DNA from 4 places in the Peribacillus sp. R9-11 genome. Region 1 is predicted to be linked to each of the others. Evidence: riboswitches for the same ligand, from Rfam matches in the RefSeq annotation. Region 1 holds a riboswitch; each other region holds the start of a gene.
The links. Region 1 has a riboswitch for cobalamin ahead of RE409_RS12205 ((2Fe-2S) ferredoxin domain-containing protein). Riboswitches for the same ligand answer to the same signal wherever they lie in the genome.

Region 1 (3,166 bases):
TACATCCCCAATTGGCGATAATAAAAAGTTTGCTGATTGCAATTTTCCAGTAATAACTTCTGGATCTGTTGTAGGAATCTTTAAAACGATTTTATGATTTGGCGTGTATTCCATCGTTCCCTTTTCTCCAACAACTTCTGCAAGTGTCATCATTTGTTTCGGAGTAAATTGCTTGTTCGCCACACCTGGGCTAACGGCAAGCTCGAATACCGACTCAATTTTTTGCTGAACAATCGGCGTAATTGATTGCTGAACTGTTTGACCCTTAACTCTTGTGAGTGCTTCCATTGCCACTTCAAAAGAAGTGCTCTTTTTTTCTGGTGCTTTTGTAAGCAATCCAACTCCGCCAGTCGACTCGGTGTACGCTTCCTGCATAGAACCTGTTTCTTGATCTAATGCCCAAGGTTCTGCTTCTTTTTGCAAGCGTTGATGCGGCTTCAATGGTTGCTTTTCCGAATTCAATGTATACTTTCTTTGATATCCACGTGGCGTGATGATTTTGTCATCATATAAAAAGGTAGATGAATTTCCAATAATGACGGTTGTTAGCATCCCTATATCGTGATTTAACATGTCTTTCAAATTGGTTATCACAATATCCTGACGATCGCGATAAGCACTTTTTACCAATCCGACAGGTGTTTCGGGCGAGCGGTAACGCAGTAAAATGTTCTGTGTTTCAACAATTTGCCTTGTCCGTCTACCGCTTCGAGGATTATAAAGTGCAATGACAAAGTCAGCCATTGCTGCAGCCTCCACTCTTTTGGCAATCAGATCCCAAGGCGTTAAGTGGTCACTGAGGCTGATGGTACAGGAATCATGCATGACAGGTGCACCAAGTAAAGACGCACATGAATTGATGGCAGAAATACCAGGAACGATTTCAATGGCTACTCCCGTTTCTTCTTTCCAGCCTTTTTCAATCAATACTTCATAAACCAGCCCTGCCATTCCGTATACCCCTGCATCACCACTCGAAATTACAGCCACTTTCTTTCCCAACTCCGCCTGTTTCACTGCTTCTTGTGCACGTGATACTTCTTCAGTCATACCTGTACTTATAATCGTTTGATCTGTAAGAAGGCCCTGTATGAGTTCCACATATGTTTTGTAACCAATGATGAAGTCACTTTCTTGAAGGGCTTCTACAGCACGTTTGGTAATATGTTCAAAATTCCCTGGTCCAAAGCCAACGACAAATAATTTACCGTTTGTACTCATTTAGACATCTCCTTTTACAACTTGTCTTTTGAAATTCCTGTTTGAGCTGGAAAATCTGGATTAGGAGTCATTTCTCCATTAGTAAATTGGTAAATCATCTGTGGAATGAACTTCTCATCATCGAGATTACGGACAATCTCTCGTCCAAAATCAGGTGAATCCACTCGATACCATGTCCCTTGAGGATAAGCAATCACAACGCAGGCATCCTTACACCTTCCGTTACAGCGAGTTCTAGTAGTATGAATTTTTTGATTCAGACCTTGTGAAGTAATTTCATCACGAATTGCTTGCGTTATTTCTTCGCCACCTTTTTTCATGCAACTGCTGCCGTTACAAATCAAAAGATGCGAATTTGTGCCTTTTAAGTTCCAAGTTGTCATCTTCTTCCTCCTAAATCTGAGAAAAGGCAAAATAAAAAACCTTAACTGTTAGAGTTAAGGTTTAAAAAAAACTATATGAAAAGGGAGCCTCCAGCAAGCAAAGTGAAACTCTCAAAATCTCCATAGTCCTTCTACCTTTCCCTCCGAAAAGTATCACACAATTTTAAAAGCAGGTTTCCTGGCTTACGCTTCAATTTACTTTTGTCCCTTCCCAGCTCTAGGCCAGTGGTTATCGACAATTTCATCAGCGTTACAGTAGCGGGGGCTGCATCGGATTCTCACCGATTTCCCTATTATCCCTTGCGTGTTCATACAAGAGCACTTTTAAATTGAAATATTTGGTTTTATAATAATATATTTCTAGTTAACTTTATCTATCATATAACAACTTTTTTAAAATTCAATAGTTTATTCCGACTGTTTTGAAAAGTTTAATGGTGAAAATCCAGCTTAATGCCTATCCTCACTGCGATTTTATCCTTCTCAAAAAAAATATGAATAGAGTGTAGATGGAATCATTGCTTTATGGTACAATAAACGAGAATTTTCAAAAAATTACATAAGTTTTATGGTGCTAGATTCCTCGGAATTTAGCTTAATAGGGAAGTCGGTGTAAATCCGGCGCGGTCCCGCCACTGTAAAGGGAAGTCCTAATACGTAATGAATAATCCACTGTCAAACGCGATGGGAAGGATGTATGAGGATGATGATCCAGAGCCAGGAGACCTGCCATGAAGCGTGAAACTGTTTACAACCTACGAGGATGGGTGTGCGGATCAGGCAGCTAAGCTAATATTTGTATTATGCTGCAAACTTACTGTTCATTACGCACTTCTTTCTTTTTGAGAGAAGTGCTTTTTATGTTGCCCGCCACTTCTCTTCTCAGCTTTAATCATTAAAAATAAAAGCGTTGAAAGGAGAAAAAATGAAAAAAGCCAATTGGAAAATACTTTATTTTGTCATTTTACTACTTTTCGTACCAAAGAAAGCAATGGCAATGCATATTATGGAGGGCTTCTTACCGATCGAATGGGCGATATTCTGGTGGGCTGTGACACTTCCATTTTTAATCTTGGGTTACCGTTCTATTAGGTCTAAAGTGAAGGAAAACCCAGAAACAAAAATGATGCTGGGTCTGTCCGGCGCATTCGTTTTTATTTTATCAGCCCTAAAAATCCCTTCCGTTACAGGAAGCTCTTCACACCCTACCGGCGTCGGTTTAGGTTCAATCTTGTTTGGGCCACTGGCCATGAGTGTCGTCGGTTCTATTGTTCTGTTATTTCAAGCTGTATTACTAGCTCATGGAGGACTAACTACGCTAGGAGCCAATGCCTTTTCCATGGCTGTTTGCGGGCCGTTCATTGCTTATTTTGTATTCAAAGGCGCTACTAAATTAGGTTGGTCCTTCTCTCTTGCTGTTTTCTTAGCAGCAGCTTTCGGAGATTTGGGCACCTATGTGATAACTTCTGTACAACTTGCTTTAGCTTTCCCATCGGAGGTAGGTGGATTCATGGCCTCATTCACTAAATTTTCAGGAATCTTTGCCCTTACCCAAATACCTT
Region 2 (3,166 bases), 2.6 Mb from region 1:
GAAAATACAGAGTTTTATTGATGGTAGCATTGCTGGGAATTTTAATTTTGCCTTCATGCTCACAAGGGGTTTTAGAGAATATAGGTACAAAGACGGCTGCACCGATTGCGGAAGATAACATTGAAGTGGTTGCAGCAGCGGAGAATGACGTCGGGCAGAATTCGGAGGACAGATTATATCCTGAACAGATCGATACGAGAAACTGGATAAGAGCCGAGTCCACGGTTCAACTTCCAATATTGATGTATCATAGTATTTCTGAAGGTAATAACCTTCGGGTACCAAGAGAGGAATTTCAATCACAAATGAACTGGCTTCGGGAGAATGATTACTATACATTATCCCCTAGGGAAGCATTTCTTGTTTTAACGGAAAATCGGATGCCAAGTGAAAAGTGTGTCTGGCTTACTTTTGATGATGGCTATACAGATAATTACACGGAGGCTTTTCCTATATTAAAAGAATATAATATGAAAGCTACTGTTTTTATGATCGGGAAATCTATTGAAAAAAGTCATCACCTGACGGAAGAACAAATGGTGGAGATGAGCGAGAATGGGATTTCTATTGAAAGTCATACTATCAACCATCTTGAGCTTAACCGTATGACGGTAGGGCAGCAGGAAGCTGAAATGGTACAGTCAAAGGATTTATTCGATCGTATTCTCCAACAGGACACGACAGTACTTTCATATCCTGTTGGTCGGTATAACGAGGAGAGCCTTAGGTTGTCAGAAGAAGCTGGATACAAGATGGCAGTAACCACCGAAGCTGGTGGAGCTTCAAGGGACCAAGGGATGCATGCACTGCACCGAGTTCGGATTTCACCCGGATTATCAGTCGATGGATTTGCAGCGCTGATTGAAAATGCATCACGTTATTAATTGAAGACAAGGTATTTCGGAATCAGTCTGAAAAATCATATAATAATCATTTCTTACATAGTGTATAATGAAAAGCAGTGAAAATTATATACATATGAACGATTTGGTGTCTTAATGACTTAAAAGGGAAGTTGGTGAAATACCAACGCGGTCCCGCCACTGTAAATGGGAGTTAGCGGCTGTGTACCACTGTATGTGAGATATGGGAAGGTGCCGTTGACGATGACCATTAGCCAGGAGACCTGCCAAGATTCGTACACCTGTAACCTACGCGGATGGGAAGGTGTGTGGCAGACCTTCTGAGTCCGTAATTATATTGTTGCCATACAAGCATCTTCCGTTTGACGGGAGATGCTTTTGTTTTGAAATTCGCTTCTTCACTTCAGGGTGCGTTTTCTTTAGGTGGTCGGAAATTGAATTAAAAGATTGTGGGGGATGTAAAATGAAGAAAATCTATGGTCTGATTCTAGTGATGTTACTAACTGCAGGTATGATGGTTGGTTGCAATGATACATCAAAAGAAGGAACGAAAGAAAAGCAACAAACGAATCATACTGAAAACCAAGCTTTCCCGATTACGATAAAAGATGCAACGGGTGAAAAAGTAACGATAGAAGAACAACCAAAGAAAATTGTTACATTGATACCAAGTAATACAGAAGTGGTCTTTGCACTTGGTTTGGGTAAAAAGGTTGTTGGTGTATCCGACAATGATAATTACCCGGAAGAAACGAAAGAAATTGAAAAAGTTGGCGGAATGGAAATGAACACGGAGTTAATCGTTTCCTTAAAGCCTGATCTTGTTCTTGCTCATGCATCCAGTGCCCATAATTCGAATGAGGGATTGCAGCAGCTTAAGGATGCTGGAATAGATGTCCTTGTAGTCAATGATGCACAAAGCTTTGACGAAGTGTATGAGTCTATTGATATGATTGGACAGGCAACGGGAGAACATGATAAGGCAAAAGAAATCGTTGCGAATATGAAAACGAAACTGAAGAAAATTCAGGAAAAAGCTAAATCCGTTAAGGATGAGGAAAGAAAAACCGTTCTAGTAGAGGTTTCGCCATCACCGGATATTTATACACCTGGAAAAAATACATTCATGAATGAAATGCTTAACATAATTTCAGCGAAAAATGCAGCAGCCGAATTGGACGGGTGGGCGAAAATTGACGAAGAGTCTATGATTGCTGCAAATCCGGATGTCATTATTACAACATATGGTTATTATACAAAAGATCCAATCAGTGAAGTGACGGGCCGAAAAGGATGGGAAGATGTAGCTGCTGTTAAGGATGGTCAAGTCTTTGATGTCCATTCTGACTTAGTGACCCGTTCTGGTCCACGCTTAATAGAGGGAGTAGAGGAACTTGCCAAATCAGTCTATCCGAACCTATTTGACAACTAAGTGGGCGTTTGCTTATTTGATTGCGTTATTGTTTTTGCTTTTCGCAATGACGATTGGCATTTCCTTTGGTTCGGTGTCAGTACCGATTCCCGCGCTTATACAAATTATCGGCAAGGAATTTTTTCATTTACCAATCTCAGTTGAGCCAGATGTGATGCTGACGAATATCGTAATGAACATCCGCCTGCCACGTGTATTACTTGCAGGTTTGGTTGGGGCTTCGCTTGCGATTGCCGGGGCAGCCTTTCAGGGACTGCTCAGGAACCCGCTTGCTGACCCCTACACATTAGGGATTTCATCAGGAGCATCAGTAGGCGCTGTATTGACATTGTTTTTGAATATATCATTGCCGTTGATCGGTTTATATACCCTACCGGCGTTAAGTATTATGTTTTCATTGCTTACGATTTTCTGTGTGCTAACTTTTGCGAGAAAAATGGATCGATCGATGAAAGTAGAAACAATTATTTTAACCGGAATCATTTTCAGCTCGTTTTTAAGTGCCTTCATCTCATTAATGATTGCGTTGACGGGCGAGGAATTAAGACAAATCATCGGATGGCTGATGGGAAGCGTTTCAATGCGCGGCTGGAATTATATCGCGATTATTTTGCCGTTTTTTATCATTGGTTCGTTGATCTTGATTATGAATACCCAAGAATTGAATGCGATGACGTTTGGGGAAGATCGTGCAAAGCATTTGGGTGTGAATGTTCAGCGGAGAAAAATGTGGATTCTGATAGCTGGTTCGATATTAACTGGGGCAGCTGTTGCTGTTTCGGGAACGATTGGCTTTGTAGGATTGGTTATTCCTCATTTGGTTCGTAGGATTTGGGGGCCAGATCATAAGCATTTGTTGCCGTTATCTTTG
Region 3 (3,166 bases), 110 kb from region 1:
GTAAACTAATAAAAACAATAAAGATAAGCGAAGCAATTGTTAATTGAACTGTTGGGAAGAAATGTACCACAATTTCTTCCCATACAGAGTTATTGGACACATAAGACATCCCTAAATCCAATTGCAACACTTTTCCCAGCCACTCAAAATACTGGACATATAAAGGCTTGTTTAATCCAAGCTCAACTCGAAGGGCTGCCACTGTCTCATCCGTAGGAGGTATATGTGACGCCCTTAAGTAAGCTACTGCCGGATCTCCAGGAATTAAGTGAAGCAAGATAAAAGTGATGAGCGAAATTCCTAATAAAATTGGAATTAAACTTGTGAGACGTTTAAAAATAAACCAACTCATGTAGCACTCCTTAAGTTGTTTTTAAGTATCCCCACTTCAATTAACGTCAATTGAAGTTAAAGGGACCTCAGCTTCTTGAGGTAAAAAATCTACTCCACTAATGTTTTTTTGATACACTGCTATATTAGACTGATAAGATATCGGTAAATAAATTGCTTGTTCGTGCAATGTCGTTAATATTTCTGAATACAGTATTTTTCTCTCTTCTTCGTCTGTAGTTAATAATACTTTCTTAATTTTCTGGTCTATTTCTTTTTTTACTGGCAACCCTAATTGAGCGTTATAATCTGGACCACCATTTTCCGTATTTGTCGTCATAGAAGCTAAATAGGAATGTGGATCAAATGGTACAGCCCAAGTAGATGTAAATAATAAATCAAATTCACCTTGAAATGCATTTGTCCAAAAAGTATTAGTTTCTTGACTAGTCAACTTAACATCTATTCCTAGCTTTCTAAAATCACCTTGGGTAAATTCTGCGATTGACTTTTGGATGTTGTCTGTACTATTAAACAGTAATTCCAATTGCAATTCTTTTCCGTCTTTTTCTCTAAATGGTTTCCCCTTCACTTGTTTCCATCCGGCTTCATCCAATAACTGTTTTGCTTTTTCTGCATCATATTCATATGGCTTTATATTAATTTTCGTGTATGGCAAAGTAGGTGGAAACAAAGTATCAGCCTTTTTTTCCATACCATAAAAGATCTTATCAATAACAGCCTGTTTATTAAAAGCATGTTGGAGAGCTAACCGAACTTTAAGGTCTTTAGTCGCTTCTCTGTTTGAATTAAGAAGAAGCGTTCTTGTAGCTGTAGGTTCTGACAATTTGGTTTCATATTGCCCTGAATTCTTCAAAAATTGGAATGAATCTTGGCTTATGACCCCGTTTCCAAAAATAAAGTCGAGTTCTTTTTTCTCAAAAGCTAATACTCTTGACTCACCGTCAGTAATGACTTTAACAACCACCTTATCTACTTTAGGTTTAGTACCCCAATACTGTTCATTCCTTTTAAAAACTGCAAACTCATTTTTCTTATATTCGCTCAATACCCACGGTCCTGTGCCAATCGGAGACTTGAGTCCGTCCTTAAATGTGTTTTGACTGTCAGGAAAAGCAGCTTCTCCTACAAATCTCAGCGGTCTAATGTAAGTTAGTTCTTGCAGAGTTGGATAATACGCGTTGTTCAAAATAAGTTTAAATGTATATTCATCTATTATTTCAGTACCTTTGATTTGGTTAATTAATTCCACCCATTCATGTTGTTTGCGATTATCTAAAATGGTATCAAAGTTTTTCTTAACGATTGCAGCATTAAAGAGGGAACCATCGGAAAATTTAACATCTTTCCTCAGATGGAATACATATTCTTTTCCATCTTTCGATATATCCCAGCTCTCTGCAAGCCAAGGCTTAATTTCTCCGCCTTCACCGTAATAAACTAGGGATTCATATACCATAGCCTGGGAAAAAAACTCATTCGGAAAATATGTGTGTGGATTTAAGTCACCTATATCCCCAGGCCATGAAAAAGTAACAACTTTTTGTTTATCTTTATTTGATGTATTTTCTTGATCTATTGTTGTGTTGCTGCAACCAGTAACAAAAATTGTGAAAATTACTAGTAGTCCAACAAAAGAATGGAATAAATTAGACCGTTTTAAAAACATGTTTTCTCACCTTCAATTATGGAATTTTATCTATTTGAAAAATTACGAAATATAAAAAAGCATTTCCAACCAGATTTAACGGTCAGAAATGCTTATAGTTTAAGAACAAATTCGTCTTCTAGCACTCTAACACCTCCCTATCTCCCGTAGGTTTAACAGCATTTTTAGAACGGGCAGGTTTTCTGACTTAGGTTCATCATCTCCATGCGTCTTCCCGGATATTATCCAGTGACTTTCTTGCATAGGACTCACCATTACAGCGGCGGGACCGTGCCGGATTTTGCACCGGCTTCCCTTTTAAATATTCGCTTTTAAACGAATATACCCATTCCAATACTATATGAAATTTTCCCTCATCTTCATAGTAAATAATAGAGCTTGTCTATCCTAAAATTATTTTGTCGAAACCATTTGTTACTTCTTAACACTTTATTAGTTTCATCTCTAAGTAATTTTTGATAAACCTAGCTACTAATCCTATCCATCTAGCAATAAACGAAATACAGTTAGTAAAAAGGAGAATAAACAGGTTCTCTTTAAAATTCAACAAATATTAAATTCTCCTAAATTATACAGTTTTACGAATACAACTCTCTCAAAATGGAGATATTCACTATATGAAAATAAAATCAAAAAAAGTTTACCTAATACAAATTATATTCTTTATTGCAAATTTATGCTATATCAAATTAAAGTCCTGATGTTTTTTAACGGCTCGTTATGTATGGAAGTAATAATTTTATATGAATAGTTATCTGTAATTACATATATCGAATGATAGTGAGGAAGATTTGTATTGCTCCCGCCAGAATTTGTTTACTTTTAATAAGTAAATACTTACTATAATATTTAAAATCATCCTAATTTATGTAATAATAAATATACTACAATAAAGGAAAGGTTTTGAGGGGATTTTCGTTGGAAAGTATGGAACTGCTACATAATAAAATAGAGACAATGAGGAAAGAATTAATAAATACAGCCTTGAAACATGGATTCACCTCACCAAAAACATTACATTTGAGCCAAGAACTTGATAAACTCTTGAATATACTTTTGCATGAACAGGAGTCGCTAACTCCAATAGGCCTTCAATAAGATGTAAGGGTGCTTCTCCACTAAGTAAGTATGCTGTGTCTTGTAAGT
Region 4 (3,166 bases), 1.7 Mb from region 1:
ATAAAACAACGTGTTTGCCCTTAAAATCCGATAGGGAAACTTTTTCACCGTTGTTTGCAGGAAGTTGAAAATCCGGTGCTTTTTCTCCAATTTTAACAGTCATTCTTACCCCTCCATTTCTTTCATTATGGTAAGCGTACCCAATAATTGAAAGAAACACAACTTTCATTTATTCTTCCTTTCCTTCTGTTCTAAGTCAATCACTGTCCGGATCACAAACGCAGCCGGGAGAGTGTATCCAATGAACGCCTGGATTGTCGCAATCATCCTGCCCATGCCTATCGGGGCTATATCTCCATACCCTACTGAAAACATTGTCATTGCACTAAAATAAAAAGAAGTCTTCAGTTGCTCGTAAAAACTGCCGTCTAAACGATTGCCCTTATCAAGAATCACCGAATGATTCTGAAGCTCGTATAATAAATAAATCAGTGCAAAACCTACTAATATCGTCGCATATAAATTGCCGAGCCATAGCATATCCTCTAGAGAAAACTTTTTTCCTCCCGACTCAACAAGAAATAACGTTCGAATGCTCATCACCATGCAAAAAATAATCCCTGCAATCAAGATGTAAAAAGTCATCCCCCACGCCTCATTTCAAAACAACCCACTCCCCCTATACATACTCCCCGTCCAAACAATATATTCTTTATTTAGGGGTCAGACCCCATTTCCCAACATTCACATCCTTAAACAAACCTAGGTGCACCAATAGTTTTGTCGATATAGGGCGGGGTCAGGCCCCATTTCCCGAGACTTTTTTCCTTGTTGACCATTTTAGTCGGGATATGATAAGCTTGTCTAAATTTTTATAATAGTTTTTATTTTATAAATATTTGTTGCCTGCAGTTTAATTTACAGCGGGTTTGTGAAATTTCATATGTGGAAATAGGTTCCTATTTTTTTTAGGATTAAAAGGGAAGTCCGGTGTAATTCCGGCACGGTCCCGCCACTGTAATAGGAATGTTAGCGCTATGCAATATGCCACTGATTTTCGGATTGGGAAGGCCTGCCGCTAATAAGATTCCTAAAGTCAGGAGACCTGCCTGTTTCGACAACACTGTTTTAACCTACGGAGAATAGGGAAGTGTTAGGGACCTTATAATTTTAAGGGGTTTTTGTATACCCCTTTATTTTAAGCATTTCTAACTTTCTCTTTTGACGGTTAGGGGTGCTTTTTTTGTTGTTATTTTATTAAAAGAAAAAAGAATGTAGGAGGATGGGAATATTGAAAAGTAGTAGTTTAGGGTACCCGCGAATTGGGGAAGATCGTGAATGGAAACGCACATTAGAAGCTTACTGGTCCGGAAAAATCGATGAATCGGAGTTTACGGCACAGCTAGAAGCCATCCGTTTAGGCAACTTACAAAAGCAAAAGGACCAAGGTATAGATATTATTCCTGTCAATGACTTTACTTTATATGATCAAATGCTCGATATGTCTGTAATGTTCGGTCTTGTTCCTGAGCGTTATTCAGCCTATAAAGGCGGCACTGTTCCCCTTTCTGTATATTACTCTATGGCTCGCGGAAACAAGGATGAAGTTGCTTCTGAAATGACGAAATGGTTCAATACAAACTATCACTATATCGTTCCCGAATTAAAACCGTCGAAGCTGACTTTGACAGAAAATAAACCACTTGCTGCTTATCGCGAAGCCAAAGAAAAACTAGGAATTGAAGCTAAGCCCGTTTTAGTCGGACCTTATACTTTTATTACTCTGTCTAAAGGCTACAATAAGCAAGATGTACCTGGAATCATCCTTAGTCTCCTGCCTTTATACACACAAATTCTGCAAGAGTTAGAACAAGAAGGCGTGAAGTGGGTGCAAATGGATGAACCCTCCCTTGTTTCATCCATTTCTAAAGATGATATGCAAACTGTTACTTACTTATATGAAAAATTGAATGAAGCAGCTCCAAACTTGAACATCATGCTACAAACATACTTTGATGCGGTAGAGCACTACCAAGAAGTTATTGAATTACACGTTCAAGGGATCGGTCTTGATTTTGTCCATGATAAAGGGAAAAACCTTAGTAATCTTCAAGAATTCGGCTTCCCGAAAGACAAAGTGCTCGGTGCAGGTGTGATTGATGGGAAAAACATATGGCTTTCCGATTTATCGAAAAAGAATCAGTTGATCAATACCCTCACAAAAAACGTAGCCGAAGACCAAATTTGGCTTCAACCCTCTTGCTCCCTGCTTCATGTACCAGTAACGGTTCGTAATGAGACGGCTCTTACTAAAGAAGTGCAACAGGCCCTTGCTTTTGCTGATGAGAAGCTTGAAGAAATCACTCTACTAGTAAAAGGTAGTAATCAAGGTGCCGAAGCAATTGCTGAAAAAGTAGCCGCTAACAAATTAGCACTTCAAACGTTAGCAAATTCAAACGCGCGAAACCATAAAGACGTCCAAACTGGTGTCGAACAGGCGAAGAGTCAAACAGCCGGCCGTCAGCTGCCATTTAAAGAGCGTTATCACAAACAACAGGAATTTTTCAAACTGCCTTTCCTTCCATCAACAACAATCGGAAGCTTTCCGCAGACAGCTGAAGTAAAACAAGCTCGCGGGAAATTCAAACGAGGAGAATGGACGGCTGCTCAATATGAAACATTTGTTAACGAGGAAATCAGCAAATGGATCGATATCCAGGAAGAAATCGGCTTGGATGTTCTTGTACATGGAGAATTTGAACGAACAGATATGGTTGAATTTTTCGGCCATAAACTGGGCGGATTCGTTTTCCTCGAAAAAGGCTGGGTACAATCTTACGGTTCTCGCTGCGTAAAACCGCCTGTTATCTACGGCGATGTTCATTTCATCGAGCCGATGACGGTCCGGGAAAGTGTGTACGCGCAATCCCTGACGAAGAAAACGGTAAAAGGAATGCTGACAGGTCCTGTAACAATTCTGAACTGGTCATTTGTACGTGATGATATTTCAAGGGAGAATGTTTGCTACCAGTTAGCTCTTGCCTTGGAAAAAGAAGTGAGAGCGTTAGAAACTTCCGGAATCAAAATGATTCAGGTGGATGAGCCTGCCCTTAGAGAAGGTCTGCCATTGAAAAAAAGCGACCGCGATGAATATTTAAAATGGGCTGTGAACTCCTTCCTGATTTCCACTTCAAGTGTGGAAGATACAACTCAAATTCACACGCAT

Region 2: linked by a shared signal. The riboswitch ahead of RE409_RS27080 (ABC transporter substrate-binding protein) and the one ahead of RE409_RS12205 ((2Fe-2S) ferredoxin domain-containing protein) in region 1 are both predicted to bind cobalamin.
Region 3: linked by a shared signal. The riboswitch ahead of nikA (nickel ABC transporter substrate-binding protein) and the one ahead of RE409_RS12205 ((2Fe-2S) ferredoxin domain-containing protein) in region 1 are both predicted to bind cobalamin.
Region 4: linked by a shared signal. The riboswitch ahead of metE (5-methyltetrahydropteroyltriglutamate--homocysteine S-methyltransferase) and the one ahead of RE409_RS12205 ((2Fe-2S) ferredoxin domain-containing protein) in region 1 are both predicted to bind cobalamin.

The regions. Positions count from the first base shown of each region.
Region 1 covers NZ_CP133763.1:2,510,824-2,513,989, reverse strand. The annotation lists gene cobJ (precorrin-3B C(17)-methyltransferase) at 1-1,221, opposite strand, end outside; gene RE409_RS12205 ((2Fe-2S) ferredoxin domain-containing protein) at 1,236-1,604, opposite strand; cobalamin riboswitch at 1,755-1,945, opposite strand; cobalamin riboswitch at 2,157-2,353, shown strand; gene RE409_RS12200 (energy-coupling factor ABC transporter permease) at 2,530-3,166, shown strand, end outside.
Region 2 covers NZ_CP133763.1:5,571,231-5,574,396, reverse strand. The annotation lists gene RE409_RS27085 (polysaccharide deacetylase family protein) at 21-884, shown strand; cobalamin riboswitch at 972-1,149, shown strand; gene RE409_RS27080 (ABC transporter substrate-binding protein) at 1,327-2,295, shown strand; gene RE409_RS27075 (FecCD family ABC transporter permease) at 2,258-3,166, shown strand, end outside.
Region 3 covers NZ_CP133763.1:2,396,907-2,400,072, reverse strand. The annotation lists gene nikB (nickel ABC transporter permease) at 1-352, opposite strand, end outside; gene nikA (nickel ABC transporter substrate-binding protein) at 389-2,020, opposite strand; cobalamin riboswitch at 2,175-2,364, opposite strand; gene RE409_RS11700 (aspartyl-phosphate phosphatase Spo0E family protein) at 2,948-3,118, shown strand.
Region 4 covers NZ_CP133763.1:779,947-783,112, reverse strand. The annotation lists gene bcp (thioredoxin-dependent thiol peroxidase) at 1-103, opposite strand, end outside; gene RE409_RS03645 (potassium channel family protein) at 166-585, opposite strand; cobalamin riboswitch at 877-1,068, shown strand; gene metE (5-methyltetrahydropteroyltriglutamate--homocysteine S-methyltransferase) at 1,223-3,166, shown strand, end outside.